2 regions of the Haloimpatiens massiliensis genome follow, and region 2 is predicted to be linked to the other one. Evidence: a T-box and tRNA genes for the amino acid it is inferred to sense, from the RefSeq annotation. Region 2 holds a T-box; the other holds one or more tRNA genes.
What was found. A T-box is a leader RNA that pairs with one kind of tRNA and senses whether it is charged. The one in region 2 lies ahead of thrS (threonine--tRNA ligase), so its partner is inferred to be a tRNA-Thr.

Region 1 (22,655 bases), on a different contig from region 2:
GACTTGCACCTTGGAGATAGGAATATATTATAGTTAACATGTGAATATGTAAAGATAGAAATTATTTAAATTTTACTAATTAAGTCAAATATAAAGAACATATTCATATGTAATATATACGGTGTGGAGGTAGTAAAATGAATATCAAGGAAGCATCTCAAAAGACTGGATTAACTAAAAAAGCTATAAAGTATTATGAGAGCGAGGGGCTTATATGTCCTGAGAAAAATCCAGAAAATAATTATAGAGAATTTGGTAAAGAAGATATAATTAAATTAAATTTAATTGGTGCACTAAGAAATTTAGATATTAGTACAAAAAGCATAAAAGATGTGATGGATGGAGTTAAAACAATTCCAGAGGTTATGAAAGAAAAATTAGAAAAAATACAAAATGAAATAGCAAATCTTCAAAACACTAAAAGTGTTGTACAGAGTTTTTTAGAAAAAGAGTTTGGTGATTATAAAAACGTTGAAGAGGTAGGTAACAGTATAAATAAATTAAATAAAAGTTTGGAGCTTTCTCTAGAAGACAAAAAAGAATACATTGGGGAGGCTATTATGAGAACCTTCCCTGGTAGCTTTGGCAAAATGTTTGTGGCAAACTATGGAGCATTTCTAGATATATGTATAGACAGTGATGAAAAGAGAAAAACATGGTTAAATATGGTGGAATATCTAGACAATTTAGAAGAAGCAGAGGAAAATCATCCATTTATTAAAATGATAGATAACATGGGAGAAGAAGCTTTAGATGAGTTTATAAATACTAAAAATCAATTTGTAAAAAATGTATTAAATAGAGATGAAAAGACTATGAAGGAAGTCGAAGAATCTAATGTGAATTTCTTGAAATCTTTAAGAAATGATAAAAACTTTAGAGATAATTATGTGGATAACTTGAAAAAAGGAGCAGACCTTATGAATAGTGTAGGAGGAAAGGGAAATCAGTTTGATTTATATTTAGAGAAGCTCAATGATGATTATAGAAAATTTAGAGAAATAGCTAGGGAAATATTAAGTGAGGCAGAAAAAGAAGCAGGCACGAACCTTAGTGAACTGTTAGCATAAATTGTGAAGCAAGTGCCATAAGAAAAATCTGTCTTTAAGTCCACAATAAATGTATTTTTTAAGACTGTTCGCAATACGCCAAGAAATATTAAGTTTTATTTAATATTTCAATAATTTGGTATGCACTAGTTATTAATCAAATTGACTATTTATATCCCATAATTAATTAAAATATTATTAATAACTAGGATTGTAGATTAAACGAAAGGCTACGCCTAAAAAATATTATGAGCGTTCTCTTTTTTATAAATAAAAGATTTTCCATAGCGAAGCGGAGGAAAATTATCCTTTAGTAGGCTTCTCCTCCCAAAACACATACATATTAAACTAAAAATCTGATTTTAATGTAGTAATAAATGTGGAATTTGGGACTATTGAACTAGCCTTAGAACTTCTTATGTCTCACAGTTAAAGACACGTTAAGAAGCTTTCATGTTTGAACGAGGAACGAGTGAGTTTGAAAGCTTTAGGGGCTTTAACTGTGAGACATTTAGAAGTTCTTGGCGTATTGTGAACAGTCCCAAATTACACATTTATTACGGAATTAAAATCAGATTTTTCTTCAATGTATTACTTCATAATATTCTTAATTATTGTCACAACAGATTATGAAAACATTGAGTACAGCAAAAATTCCAGAAATAATTCCTAGAAACTTAAAAGCGGCATTTAGAGAGAATAGATCTCCTATTTTTCCTATGAGGGGGAATAGAAATATCATAAAAAAGCTAAACACCATGCTTTGAAAAGATAGAATAGTTGCTCTGTTTTCGCTGGGAATAAGTTTGTTTAAATAATCACTGGTTACAATATACATTATAGTTTGCAGTATTTCTATAGCTATGAAAAATGCATAGGAATAGTTTGTGAAAGCTATGCACCATATGAAAATACATGTAACTATAGGTAAAAAAATTAATAAAAGACGTTCTTTAAAAAGCTGTTCTATTTTATGAACATGAGGAGCTATAAATGCATTTATTAATGAGGAAATGGCAAATATAATTCCTATTTTAAATTCATTTAAGCCATTACTTTTCCAGTAATTTTGTAAATAGTAAAAGAGGCTTGTTCCAAACACTGACATAACTTCTGCAAATACAATAAGTAAGGATATTTTCTTAGTATCTTTTACTATTTTAAAGCTATTTAAAGTTTGGTTTTTAAAAATTTTAAAGGGATGTATATTATCTAAATCTTTGTTTCTACCCACATTAGGTTCTTGAAATAACGTGGACTCTAAAAGAGCTATGCCTGCAAAAACAGCACTTAAGGCAAAGGGCCATAGATAGTTTTTGTGAGCTAAATATCCTCCTAGCATAAGAGCAAATATACAACTTATCTCTAATATCATTTCATTAAATCCATTTATTTTCATATAGCTTTTTTCTTCGCCCAACTCTTTAAGAGAATCATAAATCAGAGCTTCTCCAGCGCCAGATTCTAAGTTATAAGATATGGCTAGTATTGCGAAAGAAAGAGCAAATAGATAAAAGTTGGTGGAGAAAATCAATACAATATTACTTATAATACAGAATACTCGTCCTAAGGTTCTGCTGACATTTCTTCCGTAAATATCTGCAACAGCACCTGTAGGTACTTCCATAAGAAAAGAAGTTGTATGAAATATACCTTCTAGTAGACCAAGTTTAGCAAGGGACAAACCTTTACTAGCTAGATATATCATCCATACTCCTTGAGTTAAGTCTAATCTGTTTAGAAAAATAAACAGATAATTTAAATTTATATTTCTTCGTAAATTTTTTTTATAATCCATTTTAAAACCTCCATAATAACGCATTTAAAGTTTACTGAAAGTGTTACATTAGCCCACCCATCCCTAGTGCGTATAAAAAAACCTAAGTAGAGTCTTTCTACTTAGGTTTAATGAGGTTATAATAATATATTTCAACCGAAAAAAGTATAAAGATGCTACTTCAAGTTAGTTTACATAATATTTAATTTTGGACGCACTTTCCCTAAAGTACCCAAAATTAAATGTTACGTTCTGAACTATAGCAAGATAATCTTGCATACAGAAACTAACTTTTAAGTCCATCTTTACACCTCCTCTAATGTTTGCATAAAACAAAGTCTTACTAAATAATAAAATTATATCTACAATATTATAATACTTTAAATATTTACATAGAATAATATTTAAAATTATAACACAAATAAGTTTTTTTGAATATACCTAGATCTATAAAGTGGATAAATTAAATCATCTTGTCATTCCGAATATTGCTCCAGATAAAAAAGGAACTAACCAAATAATCCAGACTATTATACTAAATTTATGGAATTTTAATTTCATTTCTTTATTATTTTTGAACAATACTATTGATGCCCATAATGCATGGAAAAGCATTAATAGTATTGCTAGTAATCCTGTTATGCCATGAAAATTAAATTTAAAATTAGTACTAGCTATTTTACCCATGGCAGTAGTGCCTAAAGTGTCACAAATCAAACCTACCCAAAATATAATAACATGCCATTTTTTTAATGTGCCTTGTTTTTTTTCACTCCAAACTCCTATAGTGTAAAATATAAGAGCTAAATTAATAAAAAGTATTGCATAAATTAGCACTTGTATACCCTCCTTTTTGAATGAACTACGTTCATTAAATTTTAACAAAAAACATATCTTATATGATATGTTATGGAGTATTTTAATCTTTGAATGAACTATGTTCATTATAAAAGTTTAATTTATAATTGTCAATAAATAAATAAAGGTATATTTAAAAAAACTTGAATATTAATGAGGGAAAGTCTAGTATATAACCATGTTCAGTTAACAAAATTGTATAGAAATAAGTTATATTTATATATAAACTAGGAGAGGATTTCATGAATAGTTTTATTTACAATGGAAAGGAAATAAAATATACATTAAAAAGAAGTAAGCGAAAAACTATAGGTATAACTGTAACTGAGGAAGCGCATGTTATAATATCTACGCCTGCTAATTTAAAAAGTATTTATATAGATGAAATATTAGAAAAAAGAGCTGAATGGATTTTGAAAAAGTTAGAGTTAATGAAAGAAAGACAGCTTGAAAAAATATGTAGAAGATTTGAAAATGGAGAAAAGTTTTATTTACTGGGAAAAGAATATACTTTAAGAATATTAAATTGTTTTAAAAATTGTGATGATGGTAAATGTTTTTTAGATAAAGATATTTTGGTAATTGATTTCTTTGATAAACAATTAAAAGAAAGTAAATATAATAGTGAGAATGTGTATATAGAGGGGGGTAATTTATACGTTATTATTGTCAATAATTTAGATGACAACAAAACTAGAAGAAAGTATATGAAGGAAGTTATAAAAGAATTTTACTTTAAAAAGGCACTGAATTTTTTTAAAGAAAGAATGGAGTTCTTTTCTAAAAATATGGAGATCTACCCGAATAGGATAACGGTGAAAGAAGTAAAGACTTTATGGGGCAGCTGCTCATCTAAGAGAAATATAACTCTAAATTGGAAACTCATAATGGCACCACCATATATAATAGATTACGTTATAGTGCATGAACTTTGCCATATTAGGCATATGGATCACTCTAGAGATTTTTGGATGGAAGTGGCGAAGGTTATTCCAGATTATCAATATAGGAGAAAGTGGCTTAAAGAAAATGGACATTTGTGCCAATTATAATTTGAAGAGATTAACGGTATAATTTAACCTATTATCCTATAATAGAGTACTTAAAATAACTTAATGGTAAGTAAGTTAATTGCGATTAAGTTATTTATTAATTGATATAATTAAAGATACATTTGTAATAATATTTGATTTTATACAATTTACAAAAATGCTAGTATAAACGATATATCATAAGTAATACAATAAAAATTGGAGGGGATGATAAGATGAAAGGAATAATTGACAGGTTTGAAGGAAATTTTGCAGTGGTTGAATTAGATAATGAAAAAATGATAGATATAGAAAGAGCTAAAATACCTAAGGAAGCAAAAGAGGGAGATGTAATTAATATAGGAGAAGAAATAAAAGTGGATGTAGACGAAACCAAAAGAAGAAAAGATGAGATAGAGAAAATGGTAGAGGATATGTGGGAAGAATAGAGCAGCTATATAAAGAATTATCATAAAAAAGTAAAATATTAAAAGTCCTATCTTAAGTAGATAGGACTTTTAATATTTTACTTTATTGACATTTTTATTATAAATAATTAGGTAGTTAAAAAATGCTACTATAGCACTGGCTACTGCCACATATATAAGTATCTTTCCTAAATATTCGCTAAATATTAAAATAAATATAGATAAATAAAATAAAAGAGTGGAAATCTTCCCAAATATATTAGATGGAATCACCATATCTTTATTCAGAAGTAAAGTACCGCCTATTATCATTGAAAGTTCTTTTAATATTATTACCCAAAGTACCCAAGACACTATATAGTTTTTCACAGTAAGACAATATAAAACAGTTACAAGCATAAGTTTATCAGCTAAAGGATCCATAACTATTCCAAATCGAGTAACTAAATTGTGCTTTCTAGCAATATAGCCATCCAGTACGTCTGTGGCTCCAGCTATTAAAAATATGGCTATGGAAAGAAAAAGGCTGTTTTTTATAGGTGAAAAGAAAATATATGCAAAAGCTGGGACTAACGCAAGTCTAAAAACTGTTAATATATTTGGAATGTTCACGGAATCACATCCTTTCCAAAAGTATTAATAATATTATTCCCTAATGAAAACAATATATAATGAAAATAATATTTTACGTTTATACATGTAACAATAACTAATTATAGCATATAAACCTTTAATATTTAAAATATTGAATGAAATTATCCATTATTTTTGAAAAATAAAAGTAAAAGCATCAAATACGAACATAACAGTAAAAAAAATAAAAAATATTCGTATTTATTATTGACTCTGTAAATTCTGTTTGCTACTATAAATAAGGAGGTGATAACCTATGAAAAATAATTATGATGTTATTATTATAGGAGCAGGTCCAGCAGGAATATTTACTGCATTAGAAGTTACTAAAAAGAATCCTAATTTGAGTTTATTAATAATTGACAAGGGCAGAAATATAGAAAATAGAAAATGTCCTGCAAGAACTACTGGAAAATGTGTGGGATGTAAGCCTTGTGGCATAACCTATGGATGGTCTGGAGCAGGTGCCTTTTCAGATGGTAAGCTATCTTTAAGTCCAGAAGTGGGCGGAAGGCTTTTAGATTATTATACAGAAAAACAGGCTAAAGAACTTATAGATTACTGCGATGAGATTTACTTGAATTTTGGAGCAAATAAAGAAATTCACGGGATTAATAATGAAAGAGTTGAGGAAATAAAATATGGAGCAAGTAAGCACAATATAAGGCTTGTAGAATGCCCTGTAAGACATTTGGGTACAGAAAAGGCCTATGAAGTTTTAAAAGGAATGTATCATTATCTAGTAGAGAAAACAAATACAGAATTTAGTGAGCTAACAGAAGCTTTAGATATAATAGTTGAGGATAATAAGGCAGCAGGAGTCAAGGTATTAAATAAGGGTGAGGAAAAGCAAATAAATGGAAAGTTCGTTGTAGTAGCGCCAGGAAGAGGTGGAGCAGAGTGGCTTTCTAATCAAGCTAAAAAATTGGACTTAAAGGTCACAAACAATGCAGTAGATATAGGAGTCAGAGTGGAGGTACCTAATTCTGTTATGGACCACTTAACAAAAGACCTATATGAAGCTAAACTAGTTTACTATTCAGATACCTTTGATAATAAAGTTAGAACTTTCTGCATGAATCCGGGTGGAGTGGTTTCAGAGGAACACTATGATGATGGCAAAATAGCTGTAGTTAATGGTCATAGTTATTCTCAAAAGGAACTTAGAACAGAAAACACGAACTTTGCAGTGCTTGTTTCTACATCCTTTACAGAGCCTTTTAATCAGCCTATAGAGTATGGCAAATACATTGCAAAACTTGGTAATATGCTTGCGGATGATAGAATAATGGTGCAAAGATTAGGGGATTTATTAAAGGGAAGGAGAACTAATGCATCAAGAATTAAAAAATCAACTACAATACCTACTCTTAAATCAGCAGTACCAGGAGACTTAAGCTTTGTGCTTCCTCAAAGGCATTTAGTTTCCATAGTTGAAGCTCTTAAAGCTTTTGACAATATTGCGCCAGGCTTATACAGTAAAAACACACTACTTTATGGTGTGGAGGTTAAATTTTATTCAAGCAAGTTTGCTACAGATGATAATTTCAAAACATCTATAGAAAATCTATATACAATAGGAGATGGAGCTGGAATAACAAGAGGTTTGATGCAGGCATCTACTACAGGAGTAGTAGTGGCTAGGGACATTACGTCTAGAGCATAAAAATCATGAAGGATTTTTAAAAAAAGTATGCAAATGTTCGTAAAAAGTGTATAATATAATTTGTTAAAAATTTAAATCATATATTAATTAAGATTACTTTAAATTATGGTTAGAAATACTCTTATATTAAAGAGGTAAGAAAGCGAGGAATTTATATGTCTTCATTTGTAATTTTAGGTGCCCAATGGGGAGACGAAGGAAAAGGAAAGATGACTGATTACTTAGCAGAAGAGGCTCAGGTAGTTGTTAGATTCCAAGGAGGAAATAACGCAGGACATACTGTAGAGGTAGGCGATAAACAATATAAGCTTCACTTAATACCATCAGGTATATTGTATGATAATAAATTAAATGTGATAGGTAATGGTGTAGTAGTGGACCCAGAAGCTTTATTTAGCGAAATAGATTATTTAGAGGGATTAGGAGTAAGAGTTACTCCAGAAAAGCTTTTAATAAGCGATAGAGCACAACTAATAATGCCATACCACAAGATATTGGATAAGTTAAAGGAAAGCAAAAGAGGGAAAAATGACATAGGAACTACGGGAAAGGGAATAGGACCTTGTTATACAGATAAAATGGAAAGAAGCGGCATAAGAGTATGTGATATTTTAGAAGAAGATACATTTAAAGAAAAATTACAAGCTGCTTTAGATATAAAAAATCCATTTATAACTAAAGTTTTAGGCGGAGAAGCTTTAGATTTTAATGAAATATACGAAAGATATTTAGATTTTGCAGAGAGAATGAGACCATTTGTAAAAGATATATCTGTAACTGTACACGATGCTATAAAATCTGGTAAGAATGTTTTATTTGAGGGTGCTCAAGGAACACTGCTTGACATAGACTACGGAACATATCCATTTGTAACATCTTCAAACACTATAGCTGGCGGTGTTTGTACTGGAGGCGGTGTTGGACCTACTATGCTAAATAGTGCTGTAGGCATTGCTAAAGCTTACACTACAAGAGTAGGAAAGGGACCTTTCCCAACAGAGCTAGAAGATGAAATGGGTGATTGGTTAAGAGAAAAAGGTCATGAATTTGGAGTTACTACAGGAAGAGCTAGAAGATGTGGGTGGCTTGACCTTGTAATTCTAAAAAGTTCTGCAAGAATATCAGGACTTACAAGCTTTGCAGTAACTAAAATAGATACTTTAGCAGGTCTTGAAAAAATAAAGGTTTGTGTAGGCTACAAGTGCAATGGAGAAGTTATAGACTACTTCCCAGCAAGTCTAAAAAAACTAGCTCAATGTGAGCCTGTTTATGAAGAGTTTGATGGTTGGGATGAAAGTATTAAGGATGCTAGAAAATACGAAGAGCTTCCGGAAAATGCTAAGATTTATTTGAAGAAAATAGAAGAAGTTACAGGAGTTAAGGTGTCTATAGTTTCTGTAGGACCAAGAAGAGATCAAACTATAAAAGTAAGTGAAATTTAATTAAGCAAATTAACTAAAGAGATTAAATAAAGGTATGTAGCCTGTGATGTGCAGGTTATATGCCTTTTTTAGGTATATGAAAAGAGATAATAAGTCAAAGATGTAATAAGCTTATAACACAAATTAAATTCAAATAAACATAGAATTTTTTTCTTCCATTAAGTTCTTAGTAACAAAATAGGTTTTTGTGTAAACACTAATATTGAAAACTATAATATGATAAATTTATGGTGTTTTTACCTAGTTTTTGTGATAAAATAAAAATTGCAAAGAAGGGAGTGATATAAATGATAACTAAAGACATGACAATAGGTGAAATATTAAGCAAAAAACCAGAGGCAGCTCCAATTTTAATGAACTTTGGTATGGGTTGTGTTGGATGTCCATCAGCTCAAGCTGAAACTTTAGAAGAAGCGGCTATGGTTCACGGAATGGATATAGAAAAATTATTAGAAGCTTTAAATAAATAATGTTAGTTGAGTTTTTAGAAAATTAGTAGCTAGTCATAGACTTAAGCAAATCTTTGACTAGCTATTATTTTTTTATCCGATGACTACCTGCCGTAACACTCCCACTTCTAACAAAGTGGGAGATAACGGCAGCTACGTCCCTGGATAACGATCTCTAACCTTCAGATGGAGTAAAAACTCCATCTGAAGCTAAGAGTTCTGTTTATTTATGTTTTACAATTTTTCTAACTGCAAGTACTATAGGAATTGTTATGGCTACAGCTACTATAGCCTCAGGAATTCCGTTAGCAACTCCAATACCAAATATGGCCTTGCCTGCTAAAGAAGCATCAATACTTCTAGCTTTTGCAAACTCTGCAGCATATAATAAGTACATCATTCCCAAGACACCAACGGTGTTAGTTAAAGAACCCAATGCTGCTCCTATGCCAATTTTTATAGGATTATTTTTATTTTTAATAGGGATTGCCTTGTAAGTATAGTAGGCAACTATTGGTATTATAACCCTAGGGAGCACTGATACTAATGGATTCATAAATGCAAAAGATAAAAGTGATGGCACCATCATGTTTTGAAACACACTAAAGATTCCAAATATAAGTCCTATACATATACCTACCACAGGGCCTTCGATTAAAGCTCCTATGATAACAGGAACATGCATAATGGTTGCTTTGACCCCAGGAAGAGGTATAAAACCATAACCTGTTATGCCCAAAATGATGGATATAGCAGATAGCATACCTACAACTGTCAATTGTCTAGTTTTTGCCTTTCTGTTAGAAAGATTTGCATTATTACGTGATTCTAAATTCATAATACTACCTCCGTTCTTATTCCTTTAAGGATACAAGACGAATTTGCTGTGATCCTTATTAAATTTTATTCAGTTAAGTTTCAAAAGAATACCTGCTGAACATATTGTATTTTACCACTTTTCTATGATAAATGGAATATAGTTTTAACTGTAAATAAAATGTTTAATTAAAAAAAAGTATTTTATAATACTTTTTTTTAATTTTTAGTAAAAACTTTCATTAAACGTATTAAAATCCCCATAAATTTGGTATCATATTAAATATATAAAATTTTACTACTGGGGGTGTTAAAATGTCTGGAATAGTAACAGAAAAGGAGTATAATGTTCATTATTATGAAGTAGATTATAAAGGAAGAGCACTCATATCATCTCTTATGAATTATTTTGGTGATATAGCTATGGTACAAACTGAAGATCTAAAAATAGGCATGGAGTTTTTAAATCAGCATCATATAGCTTGGGTACTTTATAAGTGGGATATAGATATAAATAGATATCCAACATATAATGAGAGAGTAAAGGTAAAAACTTGGGCCTATGGTATAAAAAAATTCTACGCCTACAGAAAATTTACTATAACAGATAGCAGCGGAGAAGTGATAGTGGAAGCAAATTCTATATGGTTCTTAATAGATACAGAGAAGAGAAAAGCTATAAGTGTACCAGATTATATGTATGATATATTTAAAACCAACAAAGAAGAAAAAAGGACTCTTAAAATAGATAAAATAAAGAAAATGAATAAAATTGATGTAGAAAATAAATTTAGTGTGAGATATGGTGATATAGATACTAATAGGCATGTTAATAACGTAAAATATGTAGCTTGGGCTATAGAAACAGTTCCTAGAGATGTAGTTACAAAATATGAGCTTAAAAATGTAAAAGTAACTTACCAAAAGGAAACTTCCTATGGAAATATTGTAAAAGCTCGTACGCAAATTCTAGAAGAGGAAGATGGAATAGTATGTTTACATAAGATACAAGATAAAAGTGACAATGAGCTGGCAATTCTTCAAACTATGTGGAAATAGAAAGCATAAATTGCGACATAATACATTGAAGAAAAATCTGATTTTAATTCCGTAATAAATGTGTAATTTGGGACCGTTCACAATACGCCAAGAACTTCTAAATGTCTCACAGTTAAAGCCCCTAAAGCTTTCAAACTCACTCGTTCCTCGTTCAAACATGAAAGCTTCTTAACGGTTCTTTAACTGTGAGACATAAGAAGTTCTAAGGCTAGTTCAATAGTCTCCAATTCCACATTTATTACTACATTAAAATCAGATTTTTAGTTTAATATGTTTATGGCTGGAGAGGAGAAGCCTACTAAAGGATGATTTTCCTCCACTACGTTACGGAAAATCTTTAATTTATAAAACAAATAAAAAGGCTCCCATAATCTTTTTAGGCGTAGCCTTTCGTTTAGAACTTAAATCCCGGTTATTAATAATATTTTCACTAATTGGGAGATACAATTAATCACTTTAATTAGGTACTAGTAAATACATAATTATTAAAATAAAATATTGGATAAAATTTAATATATTTTGCCATAATGCATTGGCTTGTATAAATCTTAGCTTTAATATTTAGACTGGCTAACGCCAATAAAAGATTGTAAAGGCTTAAAAGAAAAAGCTATAATTATTCGATTAATAGTGTAATTATAGTTTTTATTATCAAATTATTGTATTTATACATTTTTTATTCAATTAAAGATTTTCTGTAGCATAGCGGAGGAAAATCATCCTTTAGTTAGCTGTCTTCCTCATTTGATAGCTTATGCATGAACCGAAAAATCTGTCTTTAAGGTAACAATAAATATATTTTTTTAGACTATTGAGCTAGCCTTAGAAATTCTTTGTTTTCAAATTTCAATACCCGTTAAGAAGCTTTCATGTTTGAGCGCCGTTAGAAGCGAGTTTGAAAGCTTTAGGATATTGAAATTTGAAAACATTAGAATTTCTTAGCGTATTGCGAACAGTCTAATAAAATATATTTATTGTGGACTTAAAGACAGATTTTTCTTATGGCACTTACATCATAATTTTCTCATTTTGCGGCGCTTTTAGCGGCTACAACTCCAGAACTCCATGCCCATTGCAGATTAAATCCCCCACAGTCACCATCCACATCTAAAACCTCTCCACAGAAATAAAGATTAGGTACAATTTTAGACTCTAAAGTGATATGGTTAACCTCAGTAGTGTCAACTCCTCCGGCGGTTACCTGAGCATTCTTGAAGCCATTTGTACCTGATACGGTGAAGGTCCATTCCTTAAGTAGAGAAAATATATTACTTTTTTCTTTCCAATCTAAATCCCAGCAAGGTTTATGTATATTTATAACTCCAGCTTCTTTTAAAAGTATAGGTATTATCTTTTTGTTTATTATTCCTATAAAAGATTCCTGTACAGCTCTATAGCTGAAGGTGCCCCAATGATTTTCCAAGAACTCTATTAATGATTCTTTGGAGAATTTGGGCATAAGATCTATTTTTAATGTAACTTCATTTTTTTCACTTAAATTATAAGAAGCAACCCTGCTTAGTTGTAAAATAGGAGGGCCTGATATACCATAGTCTGTAAAAAGTATTTCTCCAAAGTCTTTTCTCATAGACTTGCTATTTACAAAAATTTCTGCAAAACCATCAAATTTCACTCCAGAGAGAGCCTTTAAATGATTATATTGAAGCTTAAGTTGTACTAAAGCTGGTACAGGATTTATTATATGGTGGCCTAGTGATTTGGTTATGTTAAATCCAGAGCCATCTGAACCAGTGGTAGCAGCAGACTTCCCTCCAGTAGCTATTACTAATTTTTTGCATTGAAATATTTCGGCATTATTTGAGTATATTTTAAAGCCATTTGTAGTACACCTTACCTCCTTAACTTTTGTATTTAAATACAAGGGTATACCTTTTTCACTTATGGAAAGTCTAAGCACATCTAAAACTGAAGAAGCCTGTAGGCTCATAGGGTACATTTTGCCATCATCAAGGGTTACTAAAGGAAGTCCTAGAGAGGAAAAAAAGTTAACAGTATCCTCATAGGTAAACTTATTTAAAGTATCCATAAAGAATTTAGGGTTATTACTATGATATCTTAAAGAAATTATATTCTCATTAGTTATATTGCATCTGCCGTTTCCTGTGGTGAGTATTTTTTTACCTATTCTATCACTGCCTTCTAAAAGTGCCACATTACAGCCCATATCTTTAGCTGTGATGGTAGCAGTGATACCAGAGGCACCAGCACCTATGATTATAATATCGTATTTCAAAGTCAATCGCTGCTACTCAAAACATGGTCAAATGTATCCATATTGAGATTGTTACTGCTTCAACGTACTCTGCCTTGCCTAAGCTACTACAGTTTGTATAGCACTCCACAGTCGTTAATTCCCCAAATAGCCTTGGGTACACATATAAGTGCTTGTTTAATTAAGCTATCTTATATTCTTTAGCATTGGCTAAATTTATTGAAGCATTTAAATCTCTATCAATAGAAAGCCCACAACTGCATTTATAAACTCTATCAGATAGTTTTAAATCTTTCTTATATGCTCCACAACAGCTACACATTTTACTACTTGGATAAAATCTATCAACTATTCTTATCTCAATGCCATTTTGTTTAGCTTTTGAAATAAGTTTAATTCTAAATTCATAAAATTTTTGCCCAGCAATTGCCTTTGCTAAATGCCTATTCTTCATCATTCCACTTACATTTAAATCTTCAATAGTTATAAAACTTGGTTTTTGTTTTATTAACTCATTTACTGTTTTATTTATGTAATCAGTTCTTATATTTGTAAGTCTTTGATGAAGTTTTTGTACCTTTACTATTTGTTTTTGGATATTTTGACGAGTAGCTTCTCCTTTCTCTTTTTTATTTCTTAATTTTAAACTTTCATATTTCCTTGAAAGTTTTCTTTGCTCACGTTTTAGTTTCTTTTCTTCTTTTTTAACTGTTTCAGTTTTGTTAATATTCTTTTTAGTTAAGCCATTATTACAAATTGCAAAATTCTTTAGTCCAAGGTCTACGCCTATTCCTTCTGAGTAAGGTTTATTATTTACTTTAATAGCTTCTTTAACTAAAATTGAAACAAAATATCTATCTGCTTTTTGACTTACTGTACCACTTTTAACTATAGAGTTAACTGGAATGTATCCAAATTCTTTTAATCTAATCCAACCTAAAGTTGGTACTTTAACCCTATGTCTTTCAATAGTCCAATCTGTTTTATTGTTCTTTGGAAAGTAAGCTTTAACATCTTGATTTTTCTTTTTCTTATATTTTCTTTATATTGTTCGTAAGTATACTATCTTCTATTTGTTGGTGTTCTAAATGCTTTTAATATTCCTTCGTTATCCTATCTTTGTAATGTTCTAACTGATACATTAATTAACTCTACAACTTCATTTGGTTTATAATTATTATTTTTCAAATGTACTCACTTCCTTTTCATAAGTACATTTTACTATAGTTAATTACTTTTATTTATATTTTAAACAACTAAAGATATCTCCTTTTGGCTATTTATAGAAAAAAGCTTGAAGGGTACCAACAAGCATTAGAGTATACAAATAATATTTTATCCTATTTAGTTTAATTATAATTATTTTATAATATTTTTTCAATGAAAGGAATAGTTAAGCATTGAGTATTGATCATTTTAATTCATTGGTTGATTTTGTATGGATGAATTAGTAAATGAGAAGTGCATCATTGATACAATTATAAAAATTAGGATATAATAAACGTAAATATAATAAAAAAGGAAGGTGAAAAACTTGATTTTTGATAAATATTTGGACTATAAAATATCAATAATCAAGTGAGTTTATGGTAGCTAGTGAATTATTAAATTATAAAAATTGGGTAGTAGTAGGAGACGTTATAAACCAGAGTAAATATGCATATAAAATTTTAGACAAGTTAAGGAATAAAGGTTTTAATGCAGTGGGAATTCATCCTAAGAAGGAGGGGGAAGGCGTTTATAAAAGTTTAAAGGATGTGCCTTTTCAAATAGAAGTTATAGATTTATGTATAAATCCTGCTTTAGGTATAGAAATACTTAAGGAAGCAAAGACTTTAATTATTAATAAGGTACTAATTCAGCCTGGGGCAGAAAGTGAAGAAATTATTAATTATTGCAAAGAAAACAATATAATTGCTATAGAGGATTGTGCGCTAGTACAGTTATCTAATATGTAAGTATTTAGATTTACGTATTTAAAAAAATACATAGCTGCAAAGTCTTTTTAGGTTAAGCGCTGGTGATTACTGGTGTTTAATTTGTATGAATTATTGACAGTGTAAATTATTAAAAAACAGGGGGTGCTATTATGTTTAAAATATATGCCGTCTCTGACTCTATAGGGGAAACAGCAGAACTTGTAGCTAAGGGTACAGCAAGTCAATTTAAAGTAAAAATGCATGTAAAAAGAGTTCCATACATAAAGACATTAGAAGATGTTTATGAATTTATGAATACTATAGATGTGCCAGATAAATGTATGGTAATTTCAAATATAATTTTGCCGGAGATAAGAGATTTTTTAGTACAAAGATGTATGGAAAAGGGTATATTTGTATATAACGTGTTAAGTCCCTGTATGAATATAGCAGCTAAAATTACAGGAGAGCAACCTATATATGAGCCAGGTGCTGTGTGGAATATAGATAATGAATATTATGAAAAAATTGAAGCTATGCAATTTGCCGTGCAGTATGATGATAGTAAGGATGTAAGTGGAATAAAGAATGCAGATGTAGTTATAGTAGGTCTTTCTAGGAGTTCGAAAACAGCTTTATGTATGTACTTGGCCAATAAAGGTATAAAAGCTCTCAATGTACCGTTAATGCCAGAAGTTCCAGTACCAGATGAATTATTACAAGTAGATAGAAAAAAAATAATAGGTCTTACAATAAATCCTTTACATCTTATTGAAATTCGCAAGCATAGACTTTTAAAATTTGGAGGAGATCATTTTAACATAAATTATGCCAATGAAGAAAGGATATTAGAAGAATTTGATTTTTTAGATAAAGTATTTAAGAGACTTGGATGTAGGGTTATAGATGTAACTCAAAGAGCTATAGAGGATACTGCTCTTATTATAATGGAGAGTATAGGATGGGTAGAAAAGAGTATCTAACATGGCTATCCTATTAATTAGAGAAGAAATTAAAAGGAATTTTAAAAAAAGCTAAAAAGTTTTAAAAAAATATGTTGACATATGGAGAATAATCTTGTATTATATTATTTGTCAGCGCGGCAGACTAGAATGAAAAAAGCGTTGATAAATAATTTGGCTCCTTGGTCAAGCGGTTAAGACACCACCCTTTCACGGTGGTAACAGGGGTTCGATTCCCCTAGGAGTCACCATTATGTGGGCGCATAGCTCAGCTGGGAGAGCATCTGCCTTACAAGCAGAGGGTCACAGGTTCGAGCCCTGTTGTGCCCACCACATAATATGGCCCAGTGGCTCAGTTGGTTAGAGTGCCGGCCTGTCACGCCGGAGGTCGAGGGTTCGAGTCCCTTCTGGGTCGCCATTATAAGCTGGCATGGCTCAATTGGCAGAGCAGCTGACTTGTAATCAGCAGGTTGTAGGTTCAATTCCTATTGCCAGCTCCAATAAAAATAATTTGGCTCCTTGGTCAAGCGGTTAAGACACCACCCTTTCACGGTGGTAACAGGGGTTCGATTCCCCTAGGAGTCACCATATGTGGGCGCATAGCTCAGCTGGGAGAGCATCTGCCTTACAAGCAGAGGGTCACAGGTTCGAGCCCTGTTGTGCCCACCACTTATTTATAAAAATATATATGGCCCAGTGGCTCAGTTGGTTAGAGTGCCGGCCTGTCACGCCGGAGGTCGAGGGTTCGAGTCCCTTCTGGGTCGCCATATAAGCTGGCATGGCTCAATTGGCAGAGCAGCTGACTTGTAATCAGCAGGTTGTAGGTTCGATTCCTATTGCCAGCTCCAAAGTCTTAAGTAATTTTTACTTAAGACTTTTTATTTTTTTGTAATATTAAATATTTAATGTTATAGATAATATTAAGTATTTAATAGTATTATTATGTATAAGATGGGAGTTTGCATATAAAGATTTATACTATCTTTTAAAGGATAAATTAGTATAAATATAGAATCTTGTAAGTAATACATAATATTTTACAATAATATATTACTTGGGGGTATGAGTATGGAAAAAAATAGAGTCAAAACGAAGAGCTTTATAATAATAAGTATAATATTAATAATCGGTATAATAGCATATCAATACAGTGTTAATTTGAACATTAATAATCAGCCTCCTTCTAATAAGTGGGGGAAGGGGAAGTTTCTAGATCAAGCTTACATAAGTGCTACTCCTGCAATTATCAAAGAAGACAAAAATTATATTATTGCCTATAATGACAAAAATAAATTAAAAATCTTAGTAATAGATTATTTAGGACATAAAAAAAAGGAAAAAAGTTTAGGTATAAAAGCAAATAGTATAAACGGAATAATACTAGTAAAAGATAAAGAGAATAATTTTTACATTGAGTACGTAGGAAAGCATTCAAATAGTAATTCCTCAGAGCGGATTAAGTTAGACAAAAAGTTTAATATAATAAAAAGAGAAAATATAGGAGAGTTAAGAGAATTAAAACAAATAAATGATAATATGATTTTAAGAACTTATGAGGATTCAGTGGAATTTATAGATATAAAAACCGGAAATAAGAAATCTATAAAAGTTCCAAGTGCAGGAGGAATAAGTGGAATAGATTATAATGGTAAATATGTAATATGTTATACAGGGCAGGAGGTACAGGAAGTTACTCAAATGTGTACATTTTATGAGAATGGGGAATTTTCTCATTCAAGAGATTTATTCAATATGATAGTTAGATTTGGTCAAGTTACACCTGAAACTAAATTTGCTGTAGAGGGTGGAATTATGTATTTCTTTGTACCTAAAACCGGAGGCGATATAGTATATCAGATTCCTATTGATAATATTCCAAAGAACAAAGATGAATTTAAGTATAAATTTAAAGAGCTTAAATTTCCTGGAATCGGCTTAAAAAAAATAAACAGTGCAAATTGTATAAATGGCAAGGCGAAAATTCTAGTAGAGGGGAGGAGAATTTTTGGCATAAATAAAGAGCAAGATGATGTAATGGAATATAGATTAAGTAATGGTAAGTATGAGCAGGAAGGAATTCTTTCAAAATCAAAACAATTGTCCACTTTTGCAAACATTTGTGGAGAAATAGGAATATACTGTGATTTCCAAGCTAAATCAGATGAGGGTTTTGAGTGTCCATACAACTTATATATGACTTCAACAAATGAACAATATAAAAAGGAAAATAATAAACTTAAAAAATTTGAAAAAAGTATGTCATTACAAGAAACGGTTACTGGAGTTACATATAGTATAATATCTATACTGTTAATAGGAGCTGCATGGATTTTTCCAGGGCTAACCTTAATGGGTATATTCACATTATTATTAAGTAGATTTTCAGATAAGCAAAGAAAAGGCATATATATTGGAGTTCTTGTAGTTACAACATTTATAAAAGTTCTATCTATGTATGTTTCTGTATATAAAAATAGCTTTATGTTCTTGCCTAAAGAATTAGTTTCTCCTATGGTAGGAGTGTTTATCCTAGTATGTATAAGTTTATTTTGTTATGTATACTCATACTTATTTTATAGGGAATTTACAGAGGATCTTCCGGTGGCGAAGTATCTTCCATTTCTAGTAATGGATACATTTATTTCTGTATTAATTTTTTCTCCTTATATAATAAATTAAATATATTTTATAAAAAGTAAATTGAGAACAATATTAATACAAAAATCCCAGTTTGTTATAAGCTGGGATTTTACATTTCATTAACGTATTTTATTTAAATTCTTTTTTACTCTAATATCGTCACCATAAAATTTATATAGTTCAAAGTTACCAAATAGTCTTGAAGTAATTCTTTCTGAATAGTGTTTGGAGAGTTCTTCAAGAGATAAGTTTGTGGAAATAAGCATCCTTTTGTCCTTTAGGAGTTTCCAATTTATTAAATTAAATAATTCAGATTTAGAAAAGTCTGTTATTTGTTCTGTACCTAAATCATCTATTATAAGTACGTCACAGTTTAATATTAAATCCTCCAGTGTTTTATTTTCATTAAAGCGGGCATCACGCAAATTCTCTATTAATTCTTTTGCAGTTCTATATACTACAAAGTAGCCTCTGTCTATAAGCCATTTGGCTATACAGTGAGATAAAAAGGTTTTACCTGTACCAGAGCTACCGTAAAATAATAAATTTGTATCTTCCTTAGAAAAATTTTTCAAATAAGACTTTACTCTATATAATATCTCTTCCATATTTTTTCTAGGACTTTTTATTTCTGAGTCAGTTCTTCTAGTACCATATAGGTTTATGTTAAAATTATCAAAATTATTTTCTTTAAAGGAGGTCTCTAGATCAGAATTTTTATAATGGAGTTTAATTAGATATCTCTTATAACAAGAACATTTCATATTTCCTATAAAACCAGTATCGCTACATTTATTACATCTATAATGCATATCTAAGTAGTCTAGTGGATATCCTGATGAAACTAGAAGTTCTGTTTTCTGAACTCTTAAATCTGTTATCTTTTCTTTTAAATTCTTTAAGTATTCATCCCTATTTTCAATATTATTTAATATATTTATGGATAAATGTATAGAAAGTTTAGCTATTTCTTTTTCTATAGCATTTATTCCAGGTATTTTATTATATACTTCTTCCTTTCTATCTTTTAAGGCTTTCTCTTCCTTTTCTCTTATGTTTTCATACATTTTTAGTATTTGAGATTGGTATGTGTTAATCATTCATTATCCCATCCTAATAATTTTTTTTCTAGATCATCGTAATCGTACTTACGTTGAGAGTAGTCATTAAAGGTACTATTTTTACCATTGTTATATGATACTTTTTTTGCGGGTGAATAGGAGCTAGTTTTTTTCTTATCTTTTTTTTCTATATCCTCTAAAGTCTTTAAGTTTTCCTTAAACCAGCTGTTTAGTATTCCGTCAATATATTTAAAGTCAGCTTTGTTTATTCTTTCAAAACAAATGTCACAAGCTTTATATATAATTTCTACAGGAAATTTATAAATATTTATCCACTTATCCATCATTTGTTCTTGAGGTTTCATTATATCAGTAGATTTTATTCCTAAATAATTTAATATTTTTCTTATTCTAATCCATTTATCTTCATGTTTCTTTATGTAGCTTTGAGCATCTTCTACATTTTTTATATTTTCATCATTCCAAGCTAAAGCTATTTTTTCTATATATCTATAGTCGGTTTTACCTTTAGAAATGCAATACTGAATTAAAAGAAGTATTATTTCAGGAGTAAAGCTAAAGTCTTTTTGCCAGCTTAAATACATAGTCATTTCCTTAGGGGATAGAGGTCTTCCTACAAGCTTTTCTATATCTTGAAGCATATCTTTTATAGAGTTTTTATTTAGTTCCTCTAATAAGTTAATTTTCTCTATATCTTCTTCATCACCACTATCCTTTAAATCTAAAAAGTCTATATTAAAGTTACCCATATTATCTATAGGAATTAGTTTTATTACGCCTTCTTCATTCCAATAATTTAGTGCATTCATTACATCACTTTCTAAAAGATTCAGAGTAGAGGCCATCATGGAAGAATTTACTCCTAATTCACCAGAAATGCAGTATTTTAATCCTAAAAGGTAAACTTTAACAAATTCACCTCTAGCTTTAGGCATATATTTTTCTATAAAAATGTTACTTACAGGCGTATATTCATGTATTTTATTTTTAAATACGAAAGTACCCATGGAAAATCAACCCTTCCTAAATTATATAACATAGTGTGCATTAATTTTATTAGATAAAATATTATAATCTTTGCTAATGAATTTTAACTCAAAATCTTTAAAATATCAAATAATAAATTTGTATTATTAAATAAAAATTTCATTTTTAGGGTATATTAAGAAAGTTACTAAATAAATTATTAGACCTATGAGGTCAAAATTATTGTGAAAGGAGCTGAAGACCGTTAAGTCTGTATAATATCACCTAAAAGATATTGTACCGGAAAAGACGGTAAAAGTTTTGAGTAAAAAAAGCAAAAACTATTTTATCATATGCTTGGTCACTGTTTCTTTATGTTTATTATATTATAACATATTTAGTGACAAGTCTTATGACGTATTATTAAATGGTAATAGCATAGGTACAGTTCAAGATAAAGAAGCCTATGCTAAAGTAGAAAAGGAGATAAATGAATGTATAAATAGAAGATTTGCAAATATTGAAGGAAAGGATCAAGTGATTTTTAAAAGTAATAAGAAAAGAAAGAGGTTATCTTCTGAGGAAAGTATAATAAAGAATTACTTTAAATACAGTAATATTACTGTAGAAACTTATGGTGTATTTTGTAAAGAAAATTATTTAGGGGCATTAGATAATTCTACGGAATATAATATAGCCATAGATAAGGTTAAAAATAAATACAAGGAAATATTGAAATTAAAGGATATAAATGATTTTAAAATAGATAATTTGCAACTGAAAAAATGTAGAGTGCCTTTAAGGAGAGTTTGTATTGATGGAAAATCTTCCAGAGAAAAAATTGCTGGAGAGATTTTAAATAATCATAAGACTATAAATGTTCAGTTTACATCAGTAATAGAAGATAAAAAGGATATTGAGCCCAGTACTGTAATGAAATCCTCTAGTGAAATGCTGAAAGGGGAAAGAAAAATTCAACAACAAGGTGAAAAAGGATTAAAAAATGTATTCTCTAAAATAACTGTAAAAAATGAAAAAATAGTTAGTAAGAAAACAGTAGAGGAAAAAATTTTAAAAAGTAGTAAGGATAAAGTAATATTGATAGGTAGTAAAAATCCTGCAGTATTAGGTATAGCTTGTTTTTCAAAACCCTCTAGAGGAAGTGTAAGTTCTGGCTTTGGTAGAAGATGGGGAAGAATGCACAATGGAATAGATATTGCTTCAAGTTCAGGAAGTCCTATATATGCTGCATATGAAGGCAATATTACTTTTGCAGGATGGCAGGATGGATACGGTAAGATTGTTATAATCGAGCACGGGGAGGGGCTAGAAACGAGATACGCCCATTGTAGTGAATTGTTAGTTAAAAAAGGCGATATAGTAAAAGAAAATAATTTAATTGCACGAGTAGGGAGTACGGGAAGAAGTACTGGACCTCATTTACATTTTGAGGTTAGAAAAAATGGCACTCCTGTAAATCCAATAGAGTATTTGAAATAGCTTAAATAAAACCACTATCTATGTTTAGATAGTGGTTTTATTTAAATTTAAGTAAGGCACATTCAAATAAATAACAAGTCAGTATGCTAGTCTATTTTGCGTCATACTGCGTCAGCAGAACCCACCGATAGTTCTACTAGCGACG
Region 2 (7,932 bases):
TTACTATTTCTTCACTTATACCATTACCTTCATTACCCACAATGAAAATCCCCTTTGAGGGTAAATCCACCTTATAAAAATCTTCACTTTCATTGTCTAAATAACTAGCTACAAGTTTAAATCCTTCACTAACCAGTTCCTTTACTATTGTTAAATCCCTATCTTGAATAACAGGTATATTAAATATAGAACCCATAGTAGAACGAAGGGTCTTATCATTGTATATATCCACAGTGCCCTTAGTAACTATAACTCCTAAAGCTCCTACTGCATGAGCTGTTCTTATTATAGTACCCATATTTCCCGGATCCTGTATTCTATCTGCTAATAAATAAATTCCTTCCTTAGAATTAATTTTAACCTTTTCATTTTTAACTACAGCTATTATTCCTTGAGGATTATCTGTATTACTTATAGACCTTAAAACCTGTTCTGATATGACTATAGCAGTTTTAGATTTTAAATTCAAATCTTCACACATTTTTTTCCATTTATTTATGCATTTATCAACAATAAATATTTGTTCTACTGTAAATGAAGATTTTATTGCTTCTTCTACAAATCTAAATCCTTCTACTAAAAAACTTTCTTTTTCTTCTCTATGCTTTTTATCTTTTAATTTTTTTACCTCTTTTATTATATTATTATCCTTACTTCTTATTATATCCAAAGTTCTGCACCTCAGCCTATTTTATTATGTTTTCTAATCTATTTATATCCTCGATGCTTCCTATAGCTACTATAATATCTCCTTCTTCTATCATATCATCTGCTGAAGGGGATATATCTATATAACTTCCTTTTTTAATAGCCATTATATTTATTCCATATCTAGACCTGACATTTAACTCTACTAAGCTCTTGCCATGCCATTCCTTTGGACTTGCTATTTCTGCTATACTATATTCTGATGAAAGTTCAATATAATCTAATATATTTGATGATACTAAATTATGGGCAACTCTAACTCCCATATCTCTTTCAGGGAATATAACTCTATCTGCTCCTATTTTATAAAGAACTTTAGCATGCAATTTGTTATTAGCCTTAGCTATTATATGTTTTACACCTAATTCCTTTGCTAGCAAAGTAGCCATAACACTAGACTGCATATTAGAACCAATGCTTACTACAGCCACATCAAAATTTTTAATTCCTAAAGCATTAAGACTATTTTCATCTGTACAATCTGCTTGAACTGCATGAGTTACTTTATCAGCTATTCCTTGTATTACATCTTCATCTGAATCTAATGCCAGCACATCATTACCTAATTTATAGAGAGTTTCGGCAACAGAAGTTCCAAATCTTCCAAGCCCTATAACTACATATTGTTTTCCACTCATAAGAACACCCCTATCCAACTAATATTTTATCTTCAGGATATTTAATAGAACTTTTCTTTTTGTTTTTAGCTAATGCCAATGCTAAAGTTAAAGGACCTACTCTTCCTGCATACATAGTCAAAGCTAAAACTATTTTCCCTATTGTTGTAAGTTTAGAAGTAAGTCCTAAAGTAAGACCTACTGTACCAAAAGCTGAAGTAGCTTCATATAACAAATACTCAAAAGGAAATCCTACTTCTGTTATTGATAAAATCATAGTTACTGTTATTACCAGCCCTAAACTTATTACTACAATAGAAAAAGCTCTATAAATTATTTCTTTATTTATTCTCTTTTTAAATATTTCCGTTTCCTCTTTTCCTCTTATAACAGAAACAACTGTCATAAGAAGTACTCCCATAGTAGACGTCTTTATACCTCCAGCTGTAGATCCTGGGGAACCACCCACGAACATTAATAATATCGTTAAAAATATACCTGCTGTACTCATATCTGCCGTAGATATGGAGTTAAAGCCCGCCGTTCTTGGTGTTACTGCTGCAAAGAACGAACTTAACATCTTTTCTAAAATACCTTTACCTTTTAAAGTTCCTGGATTGTTGCTTTCAAATAAAAACATCAGTATAGTGCCACCAACTAATAAAATTGCAGTAGCAGTAATTACAACCTTAGAATGTAATGATATCTTTCTTCTACGCTTATAATTATATAGTTCTGCCCACACAAAGAAACCTAAACCCCCTATTATTACTAGGAAGGATATGGTCATTATTACAACAACATTATTAGAATAGGGTATTAAACTATTTCCTGTTAAATCAAATCCAGCATTACAAAAAGCTGATATGGAATGGAATATACTGAAGTATATACCCTTTCCCAAACCATATTCTGGTATGAATTGTGTAGATAAAAGCAATGCACCCATAGATTGAATAAAAAAAGTGAAGAAAAGCACATATCTAGCTAGCTTCACTATACCTTGTAATGAAAAAGAATTCATAGCTTCTTGCATTACTAATCTTTCTTTTAAAGTAATTCTTTTACCAAGTATCAAAGCTATCATTGTAGCAAAAGACATAAAGCCAAGCCCACCAATTTCTATAAGCAGCATTATTACAGTTTTTCCAAAATAGGTCCAATGTGTACTGGTATTCACTGTTACAAGGCCTGTGACACATACTGCTGAAGTAGATGTAAATATACAATCTATAAAAGGTGTCCTGGTTCCACTTGCTGATGCAATAGGTAAATTTAAAAGAATAGCACCCGTCAATATAACTATTGCAAATCCAATAGCTAATATTTGTACAGGAGTAAATTTAGGTTTATTTTTTAATATTTCCGACATTATCTCACCCCGATTTTATGCCTATGAATCAATTTAAGCTAATAATTATTCTAACATTATATCATTTAATATAAGTTTGTCAAAATTCTAAAATATACTTTTATACCTTTATATAATAAAAAAATGCGACTTCATGCCGCATTTTTATATTATAAACTTTGTTTTGCTACTTCTACCAATTCAGCAAATGCCTTTGGATCATTTATAGCTATTTCAGAAAGCATCTTTCTGTTCATATCTATTCCTGCAAGCTTTATTCCATTCATAAATCTTGAGTAAGAAAGACCATTCATTCTAGTAGCTGCATTTATTCTTGCTATCCATAACTTTCTATAATCTCTCTTCTTTAATTTTCTTCCTCTATATGCATCTCTTAATGCTCTTATAACTGATTGATTAGCAACTTTAAATAATTTACTTCTTGAACCGTAGTATCCTTTTGCAAGTTTTAATACTTTTTTATGTTTTTTACGAGCATTTACCGCTCTTTTAACTCTTGCCATCTTAAAAACCTCCTTCTGCTTTAAGCTCTAAACTATAGATATGGTAATACTTTCTTCATTACTTTTTCTTGTGATTCAGATACGTATGAAGTTTGTCTTAAATTTCTCTTTGTTTTAGAGCTCTTTTTAGTTAATATGTGGCTCTTGAAAGCCTTAGCTCTCTTTAATTTTCCTGTTCCTGTCTTTTTAAATCTTTTAGCTGCGCCTCTATGAGTTTTCATTTTTGGCATACTAAACTCCTCCTCTCAATTATGCTCTTTTTGGAGCTAAAACCATAATCATGTTTCTTCCTTCTAATTTAGCTTCCTTTTCTTTTACACAAACATCTTCTAATATTTTGTAAAAATTATCTAATATTTTACGTCCTATATGTGAATAATCAGCTTCTCTTCCTCTGAATCTAACTGTTACTTTAACCTTATTTCCAGCCTCTAAGAACTTTCTTGCATTCTTTGCTTTTACTTCCAAATCATGCTCTTCAATTTTAGGACTTAATCTTACTTCTTTGACATTTATGACATTTTGCTTCTTCTTAGCTTCTTTTTCTTTCTTGGATTGTTCGTAAATAAATTTGCCATAATCCATTATTCTGCATACTGGTGGATTAGCATTTGGCGAAATCATAACTAAATCCATTTCCTTTTCCTCTGCTATAGTCAAAGCTTCTCTAGATGAAATTATTCCGAGTTGTGAACCATCATCACCTATAACTCTTATTTCTTTTGCTCTTATGTCTTCATTTACTAAGTGCTTTTTATCTTTACTAATAATATTCACCTCCTGGTGTTATTAAACATATAATAAAAGGACGGCATATGCCGTCCTTTATATATCACATTAAGTAATCATCACTTACCTTACTAGCTGTGCTGTAAGGTGAGAAACGGCTGTTTCTACTTGAAATTAAATTTTCTATTAAGTTAACAATGATATTCTACTACATTAAGGTTTTTCTGTCAACACTATATTATAAACTATTTACTTTATTATATACTTCTTCTTTTATATTAGCTATAAATTCATCTATAGTGTTAGTTCCCAAATCCCCTTCTTTTCTACTTCTAATTGCTACTTTTTCCTCTGTCATTTCTTTATCACCAATCACAAGCATATACGGAATTTTTTGAAGTTGTGCTTCTCTTATTTTATATCCTATTTTTTCATTTCTAAAGTCTGTTTCTACTCTTATACCATTTTCTTTTAGCTTAGTTTCTATTTCCTTACAGTATTCTAAGCTTCTATCAGTTATATTCATAACCTTAACTTGTACTGGAGCTAACCATGTTGGAAATGCTCCTGCAAAGTGTTCTATTAATATACCTATAAATCTTTCTATACTACCAAACACAACTCTGTGTACTGTCACAGGTCTATGCTTTTCTCCATCTGCACCTATATATGAAAGATCAAATCTTTCTGGCAATTGAAAATCTAGCTGAATTGTTCCGCATTGCCAAGTTCTTCCTATGCAATCTCTTAAATGGAAGTCTATCTTTGGACCATAAAAAGCTCCATCACCTTCATTAACTTTATATTCAAGTCCTGCTTTTTCAAGTGCAGCTCTTAATCCATTAGTTGCAGCTTCCCAGTCTTCATCACTACCCATAGAGTTTTCTGGTCTTGTAGAAAGTTCCACAAAATACTCAAATCCAAACATTTTATAAAATTCATCTATTAAATTAACTACTCCAAGTACTTCATCAGTTATTTGCTCCTTAGTCATAAATATATGAGCATCATCTTGAGTAAAGCATCTAACTCTCATAAGTCCGTGTAATGCACCAGAAAGTTCATGTCTGTGAACAAGCCCAAGTTCACCTAATCTTAAAGGTAAATCTCTATAAGAATGCATTCCATCCTTGTAAACTAACATAGCTCCTGGACAATTCATTGGTTTTACTGCATAATCTTCTTCGTCAATTTTTGTAAAGTACATATTTTCTTTGTAGTGATCCCAATGTCCTGATTGATGCCATAAAGCTTCATTTAATATTATTGGAGTTTTAATTTCATCATATCCTGCTTTTCTATGCACTTCTCTCCAGTAATCTTCAAGTATATTTCTTAAAATCATTCCCTTTGGATAGAAGAATGGGAATCCTGGACCTTCATCATGTATTGCAAATAATCCAAGCTCCTTACCAAGTTTTCTGTGATCTCTCTTTTTTGCTTCTTCTAGCATGTGAATATACTCATCAAGTTCACTCTTCTTTGTAAAAGCTGTTCCATAAATTCTTTGTAACATTTGCTTATTTTCATCGCCTCTCCAATAAGCTCCTGCCAAAGATAATAATTTTACTGCCTTTACTTTTTTTGTAGATGGTACATGAGGACCTGCACATAAATCTACAAACTCACCTTGTCTATAGAAAGAAATTACTGCATCTTCTGGCAAATCTTCTATAAGTTCTACTTTGTAATCCTCGCCTTTTTCTCTTACATATTTTATAGCTTCTTCTCTTGGAAGCTCAAATCTTTCTAATTTTAAATCTTCTTTAACTATTTTTTTCATTTCTTTTTCTATATTTTCCATTATTTCTGGTGTAAAAGAAAAATCCGCTTCAAAATCATAATAAAATCCTGTATCTATAGCTGGTCCTATAGCTAACTTAACTTCAGGATATAGTCTTTTTACTGCTTGAGCTAAAATATGTGATGCGGTATGTCTTAAAGCCCATTTTCCATCTTCATCTGCAAAAGTTGATATTTCTAAAGTACAATCTTCATTTATCTCAGTCATAAGCTCAGATTTCTCTCCGTTTATTTTAGCAGCTAAGGCTTTTTTATAAAGCGCTGGACTTATTTTCATAGCAATATCACTAACTTTGGTGCCCTTTTCTACCTCTATAACTTTTCCATCCTTTAATGTTACTTTAACCATTTTAACTCCTCCTTTTCTTTATTTATTCCGCGACTTTACTAACTTATTCTATACATGTGGTGAATAAAGATAGTTCAGCCTCTGGATGACAATTGATAAGTTTATATCAATAAACTTTTTACATTAATTATTATTTTAAAATTAAACATACTTTAACAAAAAATAATTAAACTCATCCCATAAATGGGACGAGTATATCGCGGTTCCACCCAAATTAATAATAAAATAAATCCTTATTATTCACTTGAACCCTTTAACGCTGGTGGCGGCAATGCTTACTAACTTCAGCACGCTACTCAAAGGTGGTTTTCAACAGCTCTTATTCAAAGGATCTTACAGCCTATGAATCCTTCTCTCTTAGAATAGTCTTCTGCTTACTCTTCCTTTTCACAGTATTTTAATTAATATATTGTAAATTTATTAAAGTATATTACTTTTATTTTAAAAAGTCAAGAGTTCTGAATTATTTTCGCAACTTTTTAGGTACATGAAAATAAATAACAAGTCAAAGATGCTGGTATATTTTGTATCAGACAAGGAAGCAAATTCCACCGCTAGTAGCACTATCGGTAGGTTCTGCTGACGCAGTATGACGCAAAATAGACTAGCATACTGACTTGTTATTTATTTGAATGTGCCTTACTTAATAATTTCTTGCACCATTCACATCCACTACATAGTATAACTCTGTTTTCAAACACACTTTCTATTGTATTTATGAATTCCTTATTTTTACAATTATTTATACCATGTATTACGATATTTTTAGGTGAATTAGTTACAAGCCCACTGATTATCATCTCCTCTATGCCTATTTTCTCATTAACCCCTTCTAAATAAGCTCCTTTTTTAAATTGTTTTGTAATATCCTTTCCCATATCATCTTTTATAACATATTCATCTTCATTTCCTATGAATATATGAATTTTATTTATTTTACTTTCCTGTATGCCAACATAATATTTGAGTAACTTTATAAATTCATCATATTCTCTTTCTATCATAATACTTTCAATTATTTTATCTATTATTAAACACACTTTCTTTTTAATTTCATATTTTCTAAATTGTAAATATCCTTCAATATTTATTAAAGCACTTTCTTTCATCACATTTAAAATATCTTCTTTTATTTCATTCATCCTATTAGAGAAATAAACTGCTTTTTCATCCTTTATTCCTTGAAGATTAGTAAGTATATTAAATAAGCTTATCTTTATATCCTCTATTTCTTCTTTTCCTAAAAAGAAATAATCTTCATTAAGTATGCAATCTACTTCCATGTAATAAAATTCTAATATTATAAATTGATATATAATTTCCATTAAATTAAAATAAACAATATCAATTTTTTCCTTAGGTATACCTTCAATATCCGAAGAAAAAATTTTTAATATAGTAAATTCTTTATCTGCCTCCTCATATATTCCTATATTTATATTTTTATGCTTTAAATTCTCCTCAAGTTCATTTATATTGTATACAAATTCTTTGTTCTCTGTTTTAAATACTATTGTAAGTAATAACATTATAATCACCCACTTTCATTATAGTGAGAATATTTTTACTTAACTGTAATTCATAATTTTCAATACCACTTTAACTATAATACTTTTTAATGTAAAATTTAAAATGCATGTAAAAACTTCTAAATAGATTTTATGATTAATTTTCAATTTTAAATTCTATTTTTTTTAATTTTGTAGTTGTATATTATGAATTGCAGTTACTCAAACTTTTCCTTTACAAATTTAATCCTTGTGATAATATAAGTTATAAATTTATATTTTACAAAATAAATTCATTTATGTATGAAAAGGTGATTTTTATGAAAAAATTTATTATTGTGGA

Region 1: it encodes a tRNA-Thr, which carries the amino acid that the T-box ahead of thrS (threonine--tRNA ligase) is inferred to sense. The anticodon was not compared.

The regions. Positions count from the first base shown of each region.
Region 1 covers NZ_LT854637.1:67,904-90,558, forward strand. The annotation lists gene C1715_RS03505 (MerR family transcriptional regulator) at 138-1,070, shown strand; gene C1715_RS03510 (MFS transporter) at 1,657-2,847, opposite strand; gene C1715_RS03515 (HsmA family protein) at 3,295-3,663, opposite strand; gene C1715_RS03520 (M48 family metallopeptidase) at 3,927-4,736, shown strand; gene C1715_RS03525 (DUF3006 domain-containing protein) at 4,952-5,164, shown strand; gene pgsA (CDP-diacylglycerol--glycerol-3-phosphate 3-phosphatidyltransferase) at 5,234-5,755, opposite strand; gene C1715_RS03535 (NAD(P)/FAD-dependent oxidoreductase) at 6,033-7,442, shown strand; gene C1715_RS03540 (adenylosuccinate synthase) at 7,598-8,884, shown strand; gene C1715_RS03545 (DUF1858 domain-containing protein) at 9,172-9,354, shown strand; gene C1715_RS03550 (ECF transporter S component) at 9,557-10,171, opposite strand; gene C1715_RS03555 (acyl-[acyl-carrier-protein] thioesterase) at 10,465-11,208, shown strand; gene C1715_RS03560 (BaiN/RdsA family NAD(P)/FAD-dependent oxidoreductase) at 12,233-13,462, opposite strand; partial or broken gene C1715_RS03565 (RNA-guided endonuclease InsQ/TnpB family protein) at 13,623-14,480, opposite strand; gene C1715_RS03570 (CoA-binding protein) at 15,028-15,399, shown strand; gene C1715_RS03575 (pyruvate, water dikinase regulatory protein) at 15,531-16,343, shown strand; tRNA gene C1715_RS03580 (tRNA-Glu) at 16,499-16,573, shown strand; tRNA gene C1715_RS03585 (tRNA-Val) at 16,580-16,655, shown strand; tRNA gene C1715_RS03590 (tRNA-Asp) at 16,664-16,740, shown strand; tRNA gene C1715_RS03595 (tRNA-Thr) at 16,747-16,822, shown strand; tRNA gene C1715_RS03600 (tRNA-Glu) at 16,836-16,910, shown strand; tRNA gene C1715_RS03605 (tRNA-Val) at 16,916-16,991, shown strand; tRNA gene C1715_RS03610 (tRNA-Asp) at 17,013-17,089, shown strand; tRNA gene C1715_RS03615 (tRNA-Thr) at 17,095-17,170, shown strand; gene C1715_RS03620 (hypothetical protein) at 17,391-19,001, shown strand; gene C1715_RS03625 (ATP-binding protein) at 19,082-20,062, opposite strand; gene C1715_RS03630 (DnaD domain protein) at 20,059-21,051, opposite strand; gene C1715_RS03635 (peptidoglycan DD-metalloendopeptidase family protein) at 21,332-22,510, shown strand.
Region 2 covers NZ_LT854639.1:565,805-573,736, forward strand. The annotation lists gene C1715_RS07825 (TrmH family RNA methyltransferase) at 1-670, opposite strand, end outside; gene C1715_RS07830 (potassium channel family protein) at 687-1,346, opposite strand; gene C1715_RS07835 (TrkH family potassium uptake protein) at 1,357-2,697, opposite strand; gene rplT (50S ribosomal protein L20) at 2,847-3,200, opposite strand; gene rpmI (50S ribosomal protein L35) at 3,233-3,430, opposite strand; gene infC (translation initiation factor IF-3) at 3,450-3,977, opposite strand; ribosomal protein L20 leader region at 3,995-4,105, opposite strand; gene thrS (threonine--tRNA ligase) at 4,168-6,081, opposite strand; T-box leader at 6,263-6,481, opposite strand; gene ytxC (putative sporulation protein YtxC) at 6,702-7,610, opposite strand; gene C1715_RS07865 (DUF6873 family GME fold protein) at 7,910-7,932, shown strand, end outside.